DNA from 4 places in the Exiguobacterium sp. GL_137 genome. Region 1 is predicted to be linked to each of the others. Evidence: predicted binding sites of a transcription regulator. Region 1 holds the regulator's gene; each other region holds the start of a gene.
What was found. The regulator Rex, encoded in region 1, represses fermentation and respiration genes when NADH is low (regulators of the CRP and FNR family bind a similar motif). The targets are predictions, from matches to a motif close to TTGTGAAATATTTCACAA.

Region 1 (3,163 bases):
TTGGTTTCCCAAGGTTTCGGCAGGTAAAGCAATATGGAGACTATCGGGCTCGAACCGACGACCTTTTGGCTGCCAGCCAAACGCTCTCCCAGCTGAGCTAAGCCCCCGTGTGTTTCTATAATGAGTATACCCATTGCTGTTCATTTTTTCAATATAAAATTAGACCGCTTACAAAAAAATCTCCCTCACCTTACCGGCAAAGGAGAATCTTCCGTTATTTGTTCAATTCACGCATCATATCTGCCTGTCGTTCCAGTTCAGCCTGTTGCTCCAGGATCAGCACTTTTTTATACGTCCGTGCCGAGATGATGATACTGATTTCATAGAGGATGAACAAAGGAACAGAAATCATCAAATGCGACGTAATGTCGGGCGGTGAGATCAACGCCGCGATCACGAACAACGCAAAATACGCATACTTCCGATTCTTCCGCATGAAGAACGGCGTTACGAGTCCGAGCCGTGTCAAAAACATCGTCACGACCGGTAACTGGAACAACAGACCAAACGGAATCGTCAACCGGATCAGGAAACTGAAATAGTTCTCGACACCGATGACCTGTTCAATCCCAAGCTCTTGTCCGAGTTCCGTTGATACTTCAAGTAAAAACGGCAACAGCCAAAAATAAGAAAAGGAAACGCCCGCGAGGAATAAGAAAAACGTCACGGGAATGTACGTCAACGTCGCTTTTTGTTCTTGATCGTGCAGACCGGGACGGATGAACGCCCAAAGCTGGTACATCCAAAACGGGGACGCCAAGACGATTGCGATGATGAACGCAAGATTCAGATATAACATCAACGGATCAACGACGTTAAACGCATTTAAACCGATTCCGAGTTCCTTGAGGTCGGCCTGTAAAAAACGGACGAGCGGCCGGACGAGCGGAAAGGCTGCGATAAACATGACTACCACGATGATGAGCGACCAGATGATCCGCTTACGCAGTTCATCTAAGTGCGATGTCACACTCTGTTCTTGATCGATCGCCATGATTCACTCACTTCTCTTTCGTTTCGTCCTTTTTGTCTTTATCATCTTCCATGATGCCGTTTGTCGCACTCTTGAATTCTTTTAACGTTTGACCGGCGGCGCGGCCGAGTTCCGGTAATTTCTTCGGTCCGAAGATGATGAGGGCGACGACACCAATCAAGGCGATGCTCCCCGGGCCGATACCAAGTGTCAACGGGATTAAGTTTTCCATTATGATTTCACTCCTTCAGCTGATTGCGAATAATGCTTCATGAAATAGACGAGCGACTGCAGCTCGATTGACAGATCGATGTGATGCACCCGGACGTGGGCCGGGACATTCAACCGGGCCGGTGTAAAGTTCAGAATGCCGGTCACACCGTACTCAACTAACTCATCCGCTACTGACTGCGCGAACTGCGACGGTACCGTCAAGATGGCGACATCGACATGGTTCGCTTTGATTTGTTCTTTCATATCCGAGACGTGATAAATCGGAACGTCCTGCGTCGTTGTTCCGACCTTGTCTTCATCGGCGTCAAACGCGATGACGATACGAGTACTATTATTCTTTAAAAAGTTATAATTTGCAAACGCTGTTCCGAGATGTCCGACCCCGATTAAGGCGACATTCGTGACCTCGTCTTGGTTGAGTGTCTTTCGGAAAAATGTTAACAAATGTTGAACGTTATAACCGTACCCTTTTTTCCCTAACGCCCCAAAGTAGGAAAAGTCACGACGGATCGTCGCAGAGTCGACTTTGACCGCTTCGCTGAGCTCTGCTGACGAGACGCGCAGCTTGCCGGAGTTATAGAGACTTTGGATAAAACGATAATATAACGGCAGTCGTTTCGCCGTTGCTTGTGGTATTTTTGTGTCTGGCCCATTCATACTGCAGTTCCCCCTTCGGCCACGTTCTGACGTGGCACCCAAATCAATGCAAAGAATTCTACTCTCCTTGATTGTAAACCACTTCACATAGAGTAACAAATATTATATTCGGCAGGATTTTTCGTGATAGACTAAAGGGTGGAAGGATGGATGGATATGATTCTCTTACAAGTAAACCAACTCTCAAAATCATTCGGCGTAGAGCCGATTTTAGACAATATTAAACTCGAAGTACAGGAACGGGACCGGATTGCCCTCGTCGGACGAAACGGTGCCGGAAAATCGACACTTTTAAAAATCATCGCCGGGGAGCTGTCACATGACTCGGGGGAGATCATGAAAAGCAAGGAAGTCCGGATTGGTTATCTCGCGCAGGACAGCGGACTCGAGTCGAACGAATCGATTTGGAACGAGATGCTGACCGTCTTTGAGCATCTGCAGGATCAGGAACGGGCGCTTCGTCGGATGGAAATCGAAATGGGCATGGAGCACATTTTAAATGATCCGACTGCCTATGACCGTCTCCTGAAAACGTACGATCAAGCGCAACACGACTTCTCGGAAGCCGGCGGCTATCAGTTCGAAGCCAACATCCGCTCTGTCTTACACGGGATGCGTTTTTATCCGGACGATTATTCCCGCCGGATTCAGACGCTTTCCGGTGGACAGCGGACCCGGCTTGCCCTGGCGAAGATGTTACTCCAGGCACCGGAACTGTTGATTCTCGATGAGCCGACCAATCACCTCGACATCGATACGTTGTCCTGGCTCGAAAGCTACCTGTCCGGTTACCGTGGTGCTGTCCTGATCGTTTCCCATGACCGCTATTTCCTCGATCAAGTCGTCAACGTCGTCTATGAATTGTCCCGGAACGTGTCGCGGAAATTCACAGGCAACTATACGAAGTATCTCGAACAAAAAGCGGCACTGTACGAACAGGAAATGAAACAGTTCGAACAGCAGCAGGAAGACATCGCGAAGATGCAGGACTTCATCCAGCGTAACATCGCCCGTGCGACGACGACGAAACGGGCGCAAAGTGTCCGCAAGCGTCTCGAAAAAGTCGACCGGATCGACCGTCCGGACGGTGACGAACGCAGTACGGTTCTGTCATTCCCGATTGAAAAGCAGAGCGGCAATGATGTGCTGCAGGTCAATCAACTCGCTGTCGGCTACGAAGAAGCCGTCTCGAAAAACATTACGTTCCGGCTGCAACGTGCGGAATCACTGGCGCTTGTCGGACCAAACGGAATCGGCAAGTCGACGTTACTGAAAGTGCTTGTCGGCCGTCTGAAACCG
Region 2 (3,163 bases), 1.5 Mb from region 1:
CTGATCCCGTACCGGATGTCGTCGGAATGGCGACGAACTTCGCTTTATTACCGAGTTCCGGGAATTTATAGGCCCGTTTCCGGATATCCATGAATTTTTGACGGAGGTTCGAGAACGTTTCGTTTGGCTGCTCGTAGAACAACCACATCCCTTTCGCAGCATCCATCGCCGATCCGCCACCGAGGGCGATGATCAGGTCCGGTTTAAAGTCACGCATCGCCTGGGCACCGACTTGAACGGTCGTCACGGATGGATCCGGTTCGACCTGGTCAAAGATCCGGTAGCTGACGCCTGCAGGCAAGTTACGGATGACTTTGTCGGCATAACCGAACTCAACCATCGATTGGTCGGTGACGATCAACACCCGTGAGACATTTTGAATCGATTTCAAGTATTGAACCGAGTTTTTCTCAAAGAAAATCTTTTCCGGTACTTTGAACCACTGCATGTTCACGCGTCGTCTCGCCACCTTTTTGACATTGAGTAGATGTTTCGCCGTTACGTTTTCTGAGACCGAGTTTTTCCCGTATGATCCGCAACCGAGTGTGAGTGACGGTGTCAATTCATTGTAGAGATCGCCGATTCCGCCGTGTGCTGACGGACTGTTGACGAGAATCCGGCAGGCTTTCATCCGGAGACCAAACGCTGTCATCAACTCATCATCTGTCGTATGAATAACCGCCGTATGACCGAGTCCGCCAATTTCAAGCATTCGTTCGGCGACATGGAAGGCGTCATTCGTTGACGCAACGCTGTACGCACCGAGAACCGGACTTAGTTTTTCGTGTGATAACGGTTCTTCAGCCCCGACTTTTTCGAGTTCCGCGACGAGCATGACGGTGTTGCCCGGAACATCGATGCCGGCTTTTGCTGCAATCCATGTCGCAGGTTTTCCGACGATATCCGCATTGACGGCACATGTATCGGTTTTGATGACGAGTGCTTCGAGACGTTTTTTCTCATCCGGTGTACAGAAGTAACAACCGAGTGCTTCCATCTCTGCCCGGACTTCCGCATAAATCTCTTGATCGACGATGACGGCTTGCTCGGACGCACAAATCATTCCGTTATCAAATGTTTTCGAGAGGACCAAATCACTGACGGAGCGTTTGATTTTAGCTGTTTTTTCGATGTAACACGGTACGTTACCCGGTCCGACACCAAGTGCTGGTTTACCGGTTGAGTAAGCGGATTTGACCATGCCGGCTCCGCCTGTCGCGAGGACCATCGCGATGTCGGTATGGTTCATCAAAACTTTTGTTGCTTCAAGTGACGGTTGTTCGACCCACTGGATACAATCTTTCGGTGCACCCGCTTTGACGGCCGCATCGCGTAATGTTTTCGCTGCTTCGAGGGAACAGTTTTGTGCTGATGGATGGAAGGCGAACACAATCGGGTTACGCGTCTTGATCGCGATCAACGCTTTGAACATCGTCGTTGACGTCGGATTCGTCACCGGTGTGACGCCACAGACGACACCGACCGGTTCCGCGATGTACGTGATACCGTTTTGGACGTCTTCTTCTAAAATCCCGACCGTTTTTTCATTCCGGAGACTATTGTAGATGTATTCTGTTGCGAACATGTTTTTGATCATTTTATCTTCAAAGACACCGCGTCCTGTCTCTTCAACCGCGAGACGCGCCAGTTCGACGTGACGTTCAAGACCGGCGAGCGCCATGTCCCGCACGATCGTATCGATTTTCGTTTGATCAAATGTCAGTAATTCTTGAAGTGCCGTTTGACCTTTCGCGACGATTTGATTGATTGCTTGTTCGACAGGTGAGACATCTTGTTTGATTTTTTCTTTGACAGCCATGTTAGGTTTCCTCCCTATTTTGGAACGAATCTGAGTCTGCAATTCCCTATTAGATGTTAGGAATGCCAAGCTGATTTTCAATAGTTTGTGCTTTCCTTCACAAATCAATCATACCGCCTTTTGTTACATTTGTGCATGGCTATCCTGTGAACTATTTCACATGAATGATAGCGTTTTCAAAGAAACAACCTGTTCTGACGTAAGGATTCGCTTTTTTGTACCGCTCCTGTGATAACTGTCACAGCAATCGATGAATCTGCTTGTCTGACCAATCGTTCATCGTGTACGCTAGGAATAGTTCCATCATTCATTTGTCTTAAAGGAGGAAGTTTCAATGTCAGTCGTTAATCAAATGCTTGCGTTTAATCAACAGTTCGTTGAAGAAAAACAATACGAACCATTCATCTCGGATAAGTTCCCGGATAAGAAGGTTGTGATTCTGACCTGTATGGATGCACGTTTGACGGAGCTCCTTCCCCACGCACTTGGTCTGAAAAACGGTGATGCGAAAATCATCAAAAATGCCGGAGCCGTCCTGTCCCATCCATTCGGATCTGTCATGCGGTCGATTCTCGTCGCGCTCTATGCTCTTGGAGCAGAGGAAGTCATTGTCATCGGACATCATGACTGCGGCATGAGCACGATTGACCCGGCGAAGATGATCGCCGAGATGCAGGATCGTGGCATCAATGAACAGGTTCTGCACACGCTGGATGCTTCCGGCGTCGATTTGAAGCAATGGTTACGCGGCTTCACATCGGTCGAAGAAAATGTCAGCCACTCGGTCGGACTGATCAAAAACCATCCATTGTTGCCACCGGGTACGGAAGTCCACGGACTTGTCATCGATCCGGGAACAGGTAAACTCGACCAAGTCGATTGCTGAATCACATTTTAATGAAGAAGAAAGGTATGGCCGGCCTCAATTTGACGTCGGTCATACCTTTTTTGTGTTTTTTTCTTGACAGTCAAAAGATCGGTCTGTATGATACTTTAGTATAGTACAGTGATACCAAAAGAAAGTGTGGTTTTAGTTCATGTTTAATGCAGTCATTATTGCCGTTGCTCTATTATTTCTTTTAGCCATCTTCCGGGTCCATATCGTCCTCGCGATGGTTCTCAGTGCCGTCGCCGGCGGACTGATCGGCGGTCTCGGCATCAACAAGACGATCGCAACGTTTGCTGAAGGACTTGGCGCCGGTGCCGAAATTGCCCTCAGCTACGCCTTACTCGGTGCGTTTGCTGTCGCCTTGTCAAAAACCGGTCTTCCGGATGCGTTGGCACACGCTCTGATCAACCGTTCGAAAGGATCCGCTGACGCGGCGTCAGTCAAGAAGTTAAAAG
Region 3 (3,163 bases), 760 kb from region 1:
TAGAACATGCTGTCGTTTGAACCGTAGTTGGCAAACGCGTAAAAGCTACCGCGAATCGCGATTAATACTAAGACGATTGAAGCGGGAACGAGTAAAGCTGTTCCGTAATAATAAGCCGTATCCGGGAAGAACCCGACAAGTCCGACAAAGAAGAAGACGAAAAACACGTTCGTCACTTCCCAAACCGGAGAAAGATAACGGAGAATCAAACGGTTCGTCAAATGATCCCGTTTCGTATATTTTGAATAAAACGCGTAAAAACCGGCACCGAAGTCAATTGAGGCAACGATGAGATATCCATAAAGGAACGTCCAAAGTACGGTTATTCCAAGTGTTTGAATGTCCAACTCGTTCCCTCCTTATTTGTTGTCGTCCGCAAACATCGCTTCACCACGTGTATGATGATCATCTGCGAGTTCTTTGCCGACAGGGTTATTTTTAAACATCCGGAGCAGGACGACTGTACAAATCGTTCCGAGCAACAGATACAGTAAACTGAATAAAATCAACATCGGTCCGACAGCGGTCGAAGTGGTCGCCGCATCAGCCGTTCTCATAATACCATAGAGCGTCCACGGTTGACGTCCGATTTCCGCATACATCCAGCCTGCTTCAATCGAGACGATGGCGAGTGGTCCACCGATAAAGATACCGCGTAACAACCACTTGTTGTATGGATTCAACTTTTTGAGTCGGAAAGCCAATACGAACAGGGCCGAGATGGCGGCTAAATACATGCCGATCGATACCATGATATCGAAGAAATAGTGGACAAACAGTGGTGCCTGGTCCTCTTTGGCGAATTCGTTTAACCCGATGACTTCTGTATCCGGCGCTCCGCCCGCGAGAATGGATAAAGCATACGGAATTTTGACGGCACCTTTGATTTCATAACTGCCGTCCGCTTGTTCATCCAGGATTCCACCGAAAATCAACTCGGCTTCACTTGTTGTTTCAAAATGCCATTCTGCTGCTGCTAATTTTTCCGGCTGGTATTTCGCCAGGTATTTCCCGGAGAAATCTCCGACTAACGCAGTTGAGAACGCAAAGATTAATCCGGCCATGACCGTTAAGCGAAGAGCTTTTTTATGATATGCCGTTTCTGCTGCCGACAAGGTTTTCTTCCGTAACAGATGGAAAGCCGCAATCGCTGCCAGGATAAAAGCAACCGTCAAGTAAGCGGATACGATGACGTGTGTTGCTTTTGTCGGTGTCGCCGTATTAAACATCGCTTTTAACGGTTCGATTTGCGTGAGTGTCCCGTTGACGATTTTAAATCCTTCTGGTGAGTTCATGAATGAGTTGACCGTCGTGATGAAGAAGGCGGATAATGTTGCCCCGATGACGACCGGAATCCCGATTAACCAGTGTAACCACGGATTTTTAAACCGGTCCCATGTGTAGAGATAAATACCGAGGAAAATCGCTTCAAAGAAAAAGGCGAAAGTTTCCATGAACAACGGTAATGCGATCGTTTGACCTGCTACTTGCATCAAAGAAGGCCATAGGAGCGACAATTGTAATCCAATTGCTGTTCCGGTTACGACACCTACCGCTACAGTTACGATATAACCACGCGTCCAGCGTCGAGCCAGAAGAATATAGTCTGAATCTTTTCGTTTAATTCCGATGTACTCCGCTGCGAGTACCATCAATGGAACCCCTACCCCAATCGTCGCAAAGATGATATGGAATGCTAATGTGAGCCCTGTCAATAATCGACTGAGCATGACTGGATCATTGAACATGTGTATAGCCCCCTCTTTCTAGACGTACTTCTATATATTGTTTATATCCGTATCATAGAGAACATAATCATTTGTGTCTGTTTTAAATGTTTGATGTAACAAATTGTTCACATATACTCGTGATTTATTTCACAAAACGTTCGAAAACTGTTCTCTTCTATAAAATGAAAGCCCTTTATCCATTTTTTTCAGGAATAAAGGGCCGATTGTCACGTCTTTTGTTTAGACATATTCGCGGAAATAATGATCGAGTAAATTAATGACGAAGGGAATGGCATCTTCATCCGGATTCAGGGTCGGCTGGTGTAATCCGGACGTAGCATTATTGACACCAAGCCAAAACATCATGCCGGGAATTTCTTTTAACATGAATCCAAAATCTTCTCCTGTCATTGCAGCATCGCACTCAATATAATTCGCATTCATTTTGACGAAGGACGAAAATTTATCAACGACTCGTTGATCATTGACGACTTCATAATACCGATTTCCAAACTGTAAATCGATTTTTACGCCGAATGAAGCTTCGATGCCGCGTACGATGTCACGCACACGTTGCTCTAGTTTTTCCATGTCTGTTCCGTTAAGCGCACGCATCGTTCCGTCGAGTAAAGCACGACCTGCAATGACATTTTCCCGGATTCCCGCTTCCACTTTCCCGATCGTAATGACACTGCAGTTCATTGGATTGATCGAACGACTGACAATCGTCTGAAGTTGCATGATCAATGCCGCCTGAGCAACAACCGTATCAATCGTCAAATGCGGAAAGGCTGCATGACCGCTTTGTCCATAAATCGTGATATGAACTTCCCGGGCACTCGCAAACAAGACACCAGGCCGGCTTGCAATCGTCCCGACCGGATATTCCGGCGCGACATGCAGACCATACATCTCACTCGGACGATACTTTTCAAACAGCGGGCTTTTGATCATCGGTTCCGCCCCACCCGGTCCTTCTTCAGCCGGTTGGAACAGGAAGACGACATCATCCATGACAGGCAGTTCGACAATCCGGCGTAACAAACCTAAGGCGATGGATGCGTGAACATCATGACCACAGGCATGCATGAAGCCCGGGTGTTCAGAACCAAATGGTAACCCCGTTGCTTCTTCGATTGGTAATCCATCGATATCGGCCCGATATCCAATCGTCCGGTTCCCCGTTAAACCTTTTACGCGGACAAATACTCCTGTTTCGAATGTATCATAACTAACACGATCTTCCGGGTACGACCGGATTTGATCGAGGATAAAAGCTTGCGTTTTAAACTCCTTAAAACCCGGCTCCGGTATTTTATGAAGTTCTCGGCGCATTTCAATTGCGTATTCCATCTGACTGACTTCCTCCTTCTTCTTTGACGATGTCCCAAAACGCTTGGACTTGTTTTAATTCAAGCATCGACTCCGTCGAT
Region 4 (3,163 bases), 440 kb from region 1:
CGGCTTCCAGCACGACGATTTGATCCGACCGTTCAATCGTATGCAGACGGTGGGCGACAGTGATGACGGTCGCTTCACGTCCGAGACCAGTCATTGCTTCCTGCAACAACCGTTCCGTCTTCACGTCAAGACCGGTCGTCGGTTCATCAAACAAGATGACATTCGGTCGTTTCAGGAAGGCACGTGCTAACGCAACGCGCTGCTTTTCGCCGCCGGATAAGCCGCGTCCGCCTTCTCCGATTATCGTGTCGAGTCCGTTCGGCAACTGTCCGATCAATTCGGTCAGACCGGCGTCCGATGCCGCCTGTTCAATCGCAGCCCGCGATGCTTCGCGCAATTCACCGATGGCGATATTATCCGCCAGCGTCCCGGCATAGAGATACGGATGCTGCGAGATGTAGCTGAGCTGGCTGAACCAACTGGATTCCGTGATGGTCTGACGATCTTGACCGTCAAGCAACAGCTGTCCGTCCTGCGGATCGGCAAGGCCAGCCAGCAATTGGAGGACCGTCGATTTTCCGGCACCGCTGCGGCCGATCAAGGCAACCTTTTGATACGGTTCAATCGTCAAATTCAACTGTTCCATCGCAAACCGGGCATCGCGGTACGAAAACGCGACGTCTTTCAGTTCAATTCGCGGCGGACGGGCTGCCGGCAGTTCCGTTCGTCCGAAAGCGACATTCCGGTCGTCGTCCGTCAGTTCGGCCGCAATCTGTTTCGCGGCGGCGACACTGCCCCGTCCGGTATGGAAAGCAGCTCCCATCTCTTTTAACGCCAGATAGTATTCCGGTGCCAGAACCAACATCAAGAAGGCCGGCACAAAGGTGATGCTTTGGAACAAAATCAACCGTAAGCTGACTTCAAGCGCAATCATCCCCATACTGAGCATCGAGATGAATTCGAGCATCAACGACGACAGGAACGCGAGTTTTAAGACGGTTAACGTCGCATCCCGAAATTCGAGACTGCTTCGTTCAATCACGTCCTGCTGAGCTTTCGCCCGCCCGAATAACTTGAGCGTCGTCAATCCTTGTAACGTATCGAGGAACGTACCAGAAAAGGCATTCATCTTCTCAAGCTGCGTATCGGCCCGCTTTTGCGTCATGATCCCGATGACGATGTAAAACAACGGAATGAACGGGGCGGTAATCATCATGACCAGTCCCGTGACCCAGTCATAGCTGAAGGCGGCAATCAAGACCATCAACGGAACAATCGATGTCTGAATGACCTTCGGCAGGTACTGGCTGTAATAGCTGTCCATCTCATCGACGGAATCCATCAGGATACTGACCTTTTGTCCGGATTGTCCTTCAAGCATCGACTCGACAGAGTTTCGTGTGTATTTCGCGACGAGCGCCTGACGCAGATCTTGTTTGACGCGTGCCGCAAGACTCGTTCCGAGGCGCCCGTTCCAGTACGTGACGCCGACGCGCAGGACAAGCATCCCCAATAGGACACCGAGCAACGGAATGACTGCCGCGAACGGATCCCCTTGTAGAAAAATCCGGTCAACGATGATGACAATCAGATAGGATTGTCCGATGACGGCGACTCCCATCAGGACGGCGGCCAGCATCAGTTGTATAAAAATCGTACGCGGAATCGTAATAATTCCTTTGAGTGGATTCATAAGAAAACGTCCTTTCACTAAGTGTGAACGACTTTTAGTGAATATTTTCACATATCGTACATTCAGTATACCGAATCCATTCTGTTGATGCCACGGGTATGCTGTCGAAAAGGTGTGACGGTTTTGTGAGGGACCTTTTGTTGGACAATTGATTTATCCGGATGTATTATAGACAATAGTTATCCACGTTATACAGAAAGGAGAATGTTTCATGCAAATGAAGACAGGTGTTGAACAATCGGTGTATGCGATGCTCTTATTGACGTTTTTACCGGAGAAAGGTGTGTTGCCGGGCGAATTCATCAGTCAGCAACTTGGCGCTTCGCCAACCTACTTTCAAAAGTTGCTCCGGAAGCTCGTGAGTGCGGATCTGCTGATTTCTGTTCCCGGTGCAAAAGGCGGCTTCCGGCTCAAAGCGTCACCGGAGACGATTCGTGTGTTTGATATCTATGAAGCAATCGAGGGCAAACAATCCTTATATGCCTCAAGCGGTGTTTTCGAAGACTTGATCGGTATCCAGGATCAGAACATCTGCTTATTGTCCGACCTGATGGCAGAAGCGGAACAGTCGTGGCAATCGATACTCAAACGCGAGACGATCGACTCGATCCGCCGTGAAATTTATTTGAACTGTCCGCCCGATCATCTGACAAAACTGCAGAGTTTAATTGAAGAAAAAATGATTCGTAACTAAAAGGAGAATATATGATGAACACCACTACACTTGACCGCTATTTTGATTTATTTGATGCTTCCCGGACCGATGAAAAAGCTTTTGATGACTTGATTTCCCTGTTCTCGGACGAAATCACATTCGTCCTGAACGGACAGGAACAGCACGGTATCGATGCCTGGAAACAGTTCGTCCGGATGGTCTTTACGGCGAATCAGGATATTAAACACATGTATGCCGGATGGGTTCCATCAGAAACAGGAGATACGATGGAAACACGCTGGGCTGTTTGCGGGAAACGCGCGGACGGCTCTGTCTTCACCCAGGATGGAACCGACATCGCCCGGCTCAATGCGGATGGAAAGATTGTCTATCTCGCCAACGTTCCCGATGATACGGCGATGTTTAACCAATACAACGATTAATCGAAAACAGGCATCACTTCGTTATGAAGTGGTGCCTGTTAATTATGCTTATAAATTCTTCACTTTGAAGGTATCGCCGCCTTCAATCGTTCCGTTATCAAATCCTTTTTGGAACCATCGTTCGCGTTGAGCCGATGTACCGTGTGTAAAGCTTTCCGGTACGACATATCCTTGCCCTTTTTTCTGCAATGTATCATCTCCGACAGCATTCGCCGCTCCAAGTGCCTCTTCCAAATCGCCTTCTTCAAGCAGATTTTGTCCTTGTGCATGGTTGGCCCAGACACCCGCATAGTAATCCGCCTGCAATTCAAAGCGGACCAGGTATTTGTTGAACTTCTCTTCGCTCATCTTTTGACGAAGCGGCATGATTTCGTCTGATGTCCCAAGCAACGTCTGAACATGGTGCCCAACTTCGTGGGCAATGACATACGC

Region 2: the regulator Rex is predicted to act here: its motif matches at 1,964-1,981, upstream of adhE (bifunctional acetaldehyde-CoA/alcohol dehydrogenase).
Region 3: the regulator Rex is predicted to act here: its motif matches at 1,866-1,883, upstream of AC3IRK_RS10640 (cytochrome ubiquinol oxidase subunit I).
Region 4: the regulator Rex is predicted to act here: its motif matches at 1,669-1,686, upstream of cydD (thiol reductant ABC exporter subunit CydD).

Annotation. Positions count from the first base shown of each region.
Region 1 covers NZ_CM174406.1:2,767,945-2,771,107, forward strand. Annotated here, with positions in the region: tRNA gene AC3IRK_RS14335 (tRNA-Ala) at 35-107, opposite strand; gene tatC (twin-arginine translocase subunit TatC) at 215-994, opposite strand; gene AC3IRK_RS14345 (twin-arginine translocase TatA/TatE family subunit) at 1,002-1,205, opposite strand; gene AC3IRK_RS14350 (redox-sensing transcriptional repressor Rex) at 1,205-1,864, opposite strand; gene AC3IRK_RS14355 (ABC-F family ATP-binding cassette domain-containing protein) at 2,021-3,163, shown strand, end outside.
Region 2 covers NZ_CM174406.1:1,261,420-1,264,582, reverse strand. Annotated here, with positions in the region: gene adhE (bifunctional acetaldehyde-CoA/alcohol dehydrogenase) at 1-1,819, opposite strand, end outside; gene AC3IRK_RS06510 (beta-class carbonic anhydrase) at 2,154-2,705, shown strand; gene AC3IRK_RS06505 (Na+/H+ antiporter family protein) at 2,857-3,163, shown strand, end outside.
Region 3 covers NZ_CM174406.1:2,005,877-2,009,039, forward strand. Annotated here, with positions in the region: gene AC3IRK_RS10635 (cytochrome d ubiquinol oxidase subunit II) at 1-347, opposite strand, end outside; gene AC3IRK_RS10640 (cytochrome ubiquinol oxidase subunit I) at 360-1,748, opposite strand; gene AC3IRK_RS10645 (N-acetyldiaminopimelate deacetylase) at 1,971-3,083, opposite strand; gene ccpC (transcriptional regulator CcpC) at 3,067-3,163, opposite strand, start outside.
Region 4 covers NZ_CM174406.1:180,778-183,940, reverse strand. Annotated here, with positions in the region: gene cydD (thiol reductant ABC exporter subunit CydD) at 1-1,633, opposite strand, end outside; gene AC3IRK_RS01100 (RrF2 family transcriptional regulator) at 1,845-2,327, shown strand; gene AC3IRK_RS01095 (nuclear transport factor 2 family protein) at 2,339-2,731, shown strand; gene ypfJ (KPN_02809 family neutral zinc metallopeptidase) at 2,780-3,163, opposite strand, start outside.